2 regions of the Acidovorax sp. ST3 genome follow, and region 2 is predicted to be linked to the other one. Evidence: riboswitches for the same ligand, from Rfam matches in the RefSeq annotation. Region 2 holds a riboswitch; the other holds the start of a gene.
The links. A riboswitch is a leader RNA that binds a small molecule or an ion and turns the genes downstream of it on or off. The one in region 2 is predicted to bind S-adenosylhomocysteine.
Positions count from the first base shown of each region.

Region 1: linked by a shared signal. The riboswitch ahead of ahcY (adenosylhomocysteinase) and the one ahead of metH (methionine synthase) in region 2 are both predicted to bind S-adenosylhomocysteine.

Region 1 covers NZ_QKVP01000003.1:688,106-691,520, reverse strand. The annotation lists gene DNK89_RS12390 (HAD-IIB family hydrolase) at 1-58, opposite strand, end outside; gene DNK89_RS12385 (peptide chain release factor 3) at 65-1,693, opposite strand; S-adenosyl-L-homocysteine riboswitch at 1,872-1,951, shown strand; gene ahcY (adenosylhomocysteinase) at 2,025-3,415, shown strand, end outside.
Region 2 covers NZ_QKVP01000004.1:171,726-175,140, forward strand. The annotation lists gene metH (methionine synthase) at 1-1,849, opposite strand, end outside; S-adenosyl-L-homocysteine riboswitch at 1,907-1,988, opposite strand; gene DNK89_RS13490 (hypothetical protein) at 2,178-3,415, shown strand, end outside.

The sequences.
Region 1 (3,415 bases), on a different contig from region 2:
TGAACACGCCCACCAGGTCGCGGCGGGCCACTGTTGGCCAGAGATCCAGAGGTTGCATGCGGGCTCAACCGGCCTTCTGCAGTGCCAACCCCGCATGCTCACGCAGCGGATGGAAGTGGATCTTGGGAAACCGCTCCTGCGCCAACCGCACGTCGTACGGCGAGGTGCACAGGTACGCCAGCGTGTCCGCCGCGTCGTGCGCCAGGCGCAGCGGGTAGGCATCGGTAAAGGCGCGCAGGTCGGCCGCGTTGTCGGCGGTGATCCAGCGGGCGCCCGTGTACTGACAGCCTTCCAGGCGCACGTCGGCGTCGTACTCAGCCTTCAGGCGGTGCTGCACCACTTCAAACTGAAGCTGGCCCACGGCGCCCAGCAGCATGTTGCCGCCGGCGTCGGGCTTGAAGACCTGGATCGCGCCTTCTTCGCCCAGCTGGGCCAGGCCTTGCTGGAGCTGCTTGGTGCGCAGCGGGTTCTTGAGGACCACGGTCATGAACATTTCGGGCGCGAAGAAGGGCAGGCCGGTGAACTGCAGGTTGGCGCCGTCGGTGATGGTGTCGCCCAGCTGCACGCCGCCGTGGGTGGTGAAGCCAATGATGTCGCCCGCGTAGGCTTCTTCGACGGCCTCGCGGCGCTGGGACATGAAGGTCACCACCGATGTGGGGCGCAGCTCCTTGCCGGTGCGCTGTACCTTGAGCTTCATGCCCGGCGTGTACTTGCCGCTGGCCACGCGTACGAAGGCGATGCGGTCGCGGTGGTTGGCGTCCATGTTGGCCTGCACCTTGAACACCACGCCGGAGAAACCTTCGTCCTCGGGCTGGATGGTCTTGACGACGGGCTGTTTGTTCACCTCCAGCGTGCTCACGCGCGGGCCGGGCGGCGGGGCCATGTCCACCAGGGCGTCCAGCACTTCCATCACCCCGAAGTTGTTCACGCCGGAGCCGAAGAACACGGGGGTCAGTTTGCCGGCCAGGAAGGCTTCATGGTCCCAGGCGGGCGATGCACCGGTAGCCAGCTCCATGCTGTCCATGGCGGCGTCGAACTCTGCGCCGAAGCGGGCGCGCAGGGTGTCCACATCGGTGAGCGGGATGGATTCGAAGTCCTGCGGGCGACGTTCGCTGCCGGATTCGAACACCGTCATCGTCTTGGTGCGCAAGTTGATGATGCCGCCAAAGCTCTTGCCCTGGCCCACGGGCCAGGTCATGGGGCAGCAGGGCATGCCCAGTTCGCGCTCGACCTCGTCCATGATGTCCAGCGGGTCGCGCACCTCGCGGTCCATCTTGTTGACGAAGGTGATGATGGGCGTGTCGCGCTGGCGGCAGACCTCGATCAGGCGGCGGGTTTGTGCTTCCACACCGTTGGCGGCGTCGATCACCATCAGCGCCGAGTCCACGGCGGTGAGCACGCGGTAGGTGTCTTCCGAGAAGTCCTTGTGGCCGGGCGTGTCGAGCAGGTTGATCACATGCTCGCGGTACAGCATCTGCATGACCGAGCTGGCTACCGAGATGCCGCGCTGCTTTTCGATTTCCATCCAGTCGGAGGTGGCATGGCGGCTGGCCTTTCGGCCCTTGACGGCACCCGCGATCTGGATCGCGCCCGAGAACAGCAGCAGCTTTTCCGTCAGCGTCGTTTTACCGGCGTCGGGGTGGGAAATGATGGCAAAGGTGCGGCGGCGCCGGGTTTCTGGGGCGTAGGACACAGGGGTTCCTGAATGGGATGGGTGCGGGGCAGAGCGCCCTGCGCAAGAAATCTTCGGGCCGGGACCTGCATGGGTCGCAGGGGCGGCAGTCGCGGGATTTTACTGTTCCGTGCAAGGTCCGGGATGAATTCACCCCCTCGGGCATGGCGCCGGGAATGCACTTGCTTTTATAATCCGCCGATCCGAGGAGCGTTGCAGCGTCCCCAGCACAGGCGGGGCGTGAGGCTCGGAGTCATCTAGCAACGACGCTCATCCACTTCGCGTGCGGTGAGGCGTATCGACCATCCCCTTCGCGCAGTGGCTTTTCAAACATGCTTTGGAGCACACCATCATGAACGCACGCGTCAACGCCCCGGTCAACACCGACTGCATCATTGCCGACATCGGCCTGGCCGAATGGGGCCGCAAAGAGATCCGCATCGCCGAAACCGAAATGCCCGGCCTGATGGCCATCCGCGAAGAATTCGCGGCCAAGCAGCCGCTCAAGGGCGCACGCATTACCGGCTCGCTGCACATGACCATCCAGACGGCGGTGCTGATCGAGACCCTGCAGGCGCTGGGAGCCCAAGTGCGCTGGGCCTCGTGCAACATCTTCTCCACGCAAGACCACGCCGCCGCCGCGATTGCTGCCGCTGGCACGCCTGTGTTCGCCATCAAGGGCGAAACCCTGGCCGAATACTGGGACTACACCCACCGCATCTTTGACTTCGGCGCGGCCGGCACCGACGGCGAAGGCCCCAACCTGATCCTGGACGACGGTGGCGATGCCACGCTGCTGATGCACCTGGGCAAGCGCGCCGAAAAGGACGCGTCCCTCATCGCCAACCCCACCAGCGAGGAAGAAACCTGCCTGTTCGCTTCCATCAAGGCCAAGCTGGCGCAAGACCCGACCTGGTACAGCCGCAAGAGCGCCCAGATCATCGGCGTGACCGAAGAAACCACCACTGGCGTGCACCGCCTGAAGGAAATGTCGGCCAAGGGCTCGCTGATGTTCCGCGCGATCAACGTGAACGACTCGGTGACCAAGTCCAAGTTCGACAATCTGTACGGTTGCCGAGAGTCGCTGGTGGACGGCATCAAGCGCGCCACGGACGTGATGATCGCCGGCAAGGTGGCTGTGGTCGCGGGCTACGGCGACGTGGGCAAGGGCAGCGCCCAGGCCCTGCGCGCCCTGAGCGCCCAGGTGTGGGTGACCGAGATCGACCCCATCAATGCCCTGCAGGCCGCAATGGAAGGCTACAAGGTCGTGACCATGGAATACGCGGCCGACAAGGCCGACATCTTTGTGACCACCACCGGCAACAAGGACGTGATCCGCCACGAGCACATGCTGGCCATGAAAGACCAGGCCATCGTCTGCAACATCGGCCACTTTGACAACGAAATCCAGGTCGCCACGCTCGAGCAGTACCAGTGGGAAGAGATCAAGCCCCAGGTGGACCATGTGATCTTCCCGGACGGCAAGCGCATCATCCTGCTGGCCAAGGGCCGTCTGGTGAACCTGGGCTGCGGCACGGGCCACCCCAGCTTCGTGATGTCGTCGAGCTTTGCCAACCAGACCATTGCCCAGATCGAGCTGTTCACTCACAGCGACTACTACGAAAACGGCAAGGTCTACGTGCTGCCCAAGCACCTGGACGAAAAGGTGGCGCGCCTGCACCTCAAGAAGGTGGGCGCCATGCTGACCGAGCTGACCGACGAACAGGCCGCCTACATCGGCGT
Region 2 (3,415 bases):
CGGCCAGGTCAAAGTTCTTAAACACGCGGCGGCCCAGCGCACGGGGCACGGCGGGCTGGTAGGCCGACCAGTCCACGGGTGTCTTGTTGGCGCGGATCTTGGCCAGGGGCCACAGGGGTGTGGCCTTTTTGTTGGCGTGCTGGGTGCGCACCTTGTCGTAGTCGGCGTTCAGCTCATCCACGTAGCTCTGCACGCCGTCGCCCAGCAGGCTTTGCGCCACGCTCACGCTGCGCGAGGCGTCGGGCACGTAGACCACGGGGCCTTCGTAATGCGGCGCGATCTTGACGGCGGTGTGCACGCGGCTGGTGGTGGCGCCACCAATCAGCAGCGGGATCTTCTTGACGCGGAAGTGCTCGTCTTTCTGCATCTCGCCGGCCACGTATTGCATCTCTTCGAGGCTGGGGGTGATGAGGCCCGACAGGCCCACGATGTCCGCCCCCTCGACTTTGGCCTTGGCCAGGATCTCGTGGCAGGGCACCATCACGCCCATGTTCACCACCTCGAAGTTGTTGCACTGGAGCACGACGGTGACGATGTTCTTGCCGATGTCGTGCACGTCGCCCTTGACGGTGGCAATGACGATCTTGCCCTTGCTGCGCACGTCGCGGCCGGCCAGCTCGTCCTGGCGCTTTTCTTCCTCGATGTAGGGAATCAGGTGGGCCACGGCCTGCTTCATCACGCGCGCGCTTTTCACCACCTGCGGCAGGAACATCTTGCCCGCGCCGAACAGGTCGCCCACCACGTTCATGCCGTCCATGAGCGGGCCTTCGATGACATGCAGCGGGCGGCCGCCCTTGGCCAGGATCTCGCGGTAAGCCTCTTCGGTGTCTTCGGTGATGAAGTCGGTGATGCCATGCACCAACGCGTGCGACAGGCGCTCGCCCACCGTCTTGGGGTGTTCGGGCGTGCCGCGCCATTCGAGCTTCTTGCTCTCGTCCTTGGCGCCGCTCTTGGCGGTTTCGGCAATCTCGACCAGGCGCTCGCCAGCGTCGGGGCGGCGGTTGAGCACCACGTCTTCCACGCGCTCGCGCAGCACGGGCTCCAGGTCGTCGTACACGCCCACCATGCCGGCGTTGACGATGCCCATGTCCATGCCGGCCTTGATGGCGTGGTACAGGAACACGGTATGGATGGCCTCGCGCACCGGGTCGTTGCCACGGAAGCTGAACGACACGTTGGACACACCACCCGAGACCTTGGCGCCCGGCAGGTTCTGCTTGATCCAGCGCGTGGCCTCGATGAAATCGACCGCGTAGTTGTTGTGCTCTTCAATGCCGGTGGCCACTGCAAAGATGTTGGGGTCGAAGATGATGTCCTCGGGCGGGAAGCCCACCTCATCCACCAGCACGCGGTAGGCGCGTTCGCAGATCTCGATCTTGCGGGCGTAGGTGTCGGCCTGGCCCACTTCGTCAAACGCCATCACCACGGCGGCAGCGCCGTAGCGCTTCACGAGGCGCGCCTCGTGCTTGAACTTCTCCACGCCCTCTTTCATGCTGATGGAGTTGACGATGCCCTTGCCCTGGATGCAGCGCAGGCCCGCTTCGATCACGTCCCACTTGGAGCTATCGACCATGATGGGCACGCGGGCGATGTCGGGCTCGGACGCGATGAGCTGCAGAAACCGCACCATGGCGGCCTTGCTGTCGAGCATGGCCTCGTCCATGTTGATATCGATGACCTGCGCGCCGTTTTCCACCTGCTGGCGCGCCACGGCCAGGGCTTCTTCGTACTGGCCGTTCAAAATCATGCGCGCAAACGCCTTGGAGCCGGTGACGTTGGTGCGCTCGCCGATGTTGACGAACAGCGTGCCCTCGCCAATGGAGACGGGCTCCAGGCCGGACAGCTTCATGGGGGGCAGGGACGGGGCAGACGCAGACATAGGACTCACCTGTGCAAAAAGGCAGATAACAGGTGAGCGTCGTTGCACAAAGAGAACATCCCAAGCCTGGCGCGCCGGTGAACGGCCCGTTGCAACGCTCCTTGGGATGGACTGCATTTTACCGGCTTGGCAGCGCAGGCTTGCGCGGACAGCCGCGAGGGCTGGTCGCCTGGAATCGGGCGGTCCGCCAAACCCAACGGGGTTATTCGACCTGTGCTGGCTACACTGTCCCCTTCAAGAAACTATGCAGGGGATAGTTATGAATCGCGCAACCGCATGCTCAGTATTGGCGAGCGCCATGCTTTTGGCCGCTTGCGGCGGAGGCAGCGACCGTGCACCGCCACAGCCCACGCACACCACGGCGGAAGGCATATGGACGGGCACTTCGCCCGTAGGTAGCTTGGCCGGCCCCGCCGCGAGCGTGTTGGTGCTGGAGAACGGCGATACCTGGGGCCTCGTTGGCTTGGGATCGCCGCTCTCCGCGCTGCGAGGCACGATGTCTTCTGTGGACGGCAAAATCAGCGGTTCCGATGTGCCCGCAGCACCCGGTACCAGCTACAGCGGCACCTATACGCCACGCGACAGCATCGATGCGCGTCTGGGGTTTTCCAACTTTGTGGGCCACTACGTAAGCAGCTATGACCAGCGCGCATCACTACCCGCGTTCGCTGGCGGTCGCTGGGCCTCCGGCAAAGGGGGACTTGCGTCCCCATGGTTCGTCACCCTCTCTGATTCCGGCACTCTGCGCGTCATCCCTGCGCTGAAGTGCGTGGGCAACGGTAGCCTCAAGCCGCGCACGAGCGGGAAAAACGTGTTTGACCTGCAAGTGAGTTTTTCAGGCGAGGGCTGCTCCGACGCCACCCTGTTCCGGAGCGAGTCGCCCCGCATGTCGGGGGCGGCTTGGCATGACGGCACCCACCTGATTTTGATGGGGTTGACGCCCGAGCCGGACCCCGTATCCCAGCGCCATGGCGAGCTGGCCGTCGCGGTCGACACATCGGAAATCACACCGGGGCCCACGCCCACACCACCGCCTCCAGCCCAACCGTTGGCGAATCCCACAGGACTGTGGACCGGTACGTTGCCGACGGGACGCACGCTGACCCTGTTGGTGTTGGAAGATGGGGATACCTGGGGCCACTACCGCCGCCCCGACGGCTCGCTGGCGGGGGGCTTCGTGCTGCACGGAGCCACATCGTGGGCTGATGGCAAACTCAGCGGAACGGGCATCGAGGCCGACATCCTGGAAGGCAGCTACAGCGGCACCTACACCCCGAACGGCCGCATGCAAATGCAACTCCAAGAAGGCGCGTTCGTAGGCGCGTACTCCAGCGCGTTGAACCAGGCCCCGTCGCTCGCGGCCATCGCGGGCAGGTACCAGGGGCGGCTGTCCCTCCACGTATCCGACTCGGGGGACATGACCCTGGCCACCATCGGTTGTACTGGCACGGGCAAGGCCACCCCACGCGCGGGTAGCAAGAACGTCTTTGACTTCACCACCAACATCGGCCTGTGCTATGGGAACACGGATTTGAT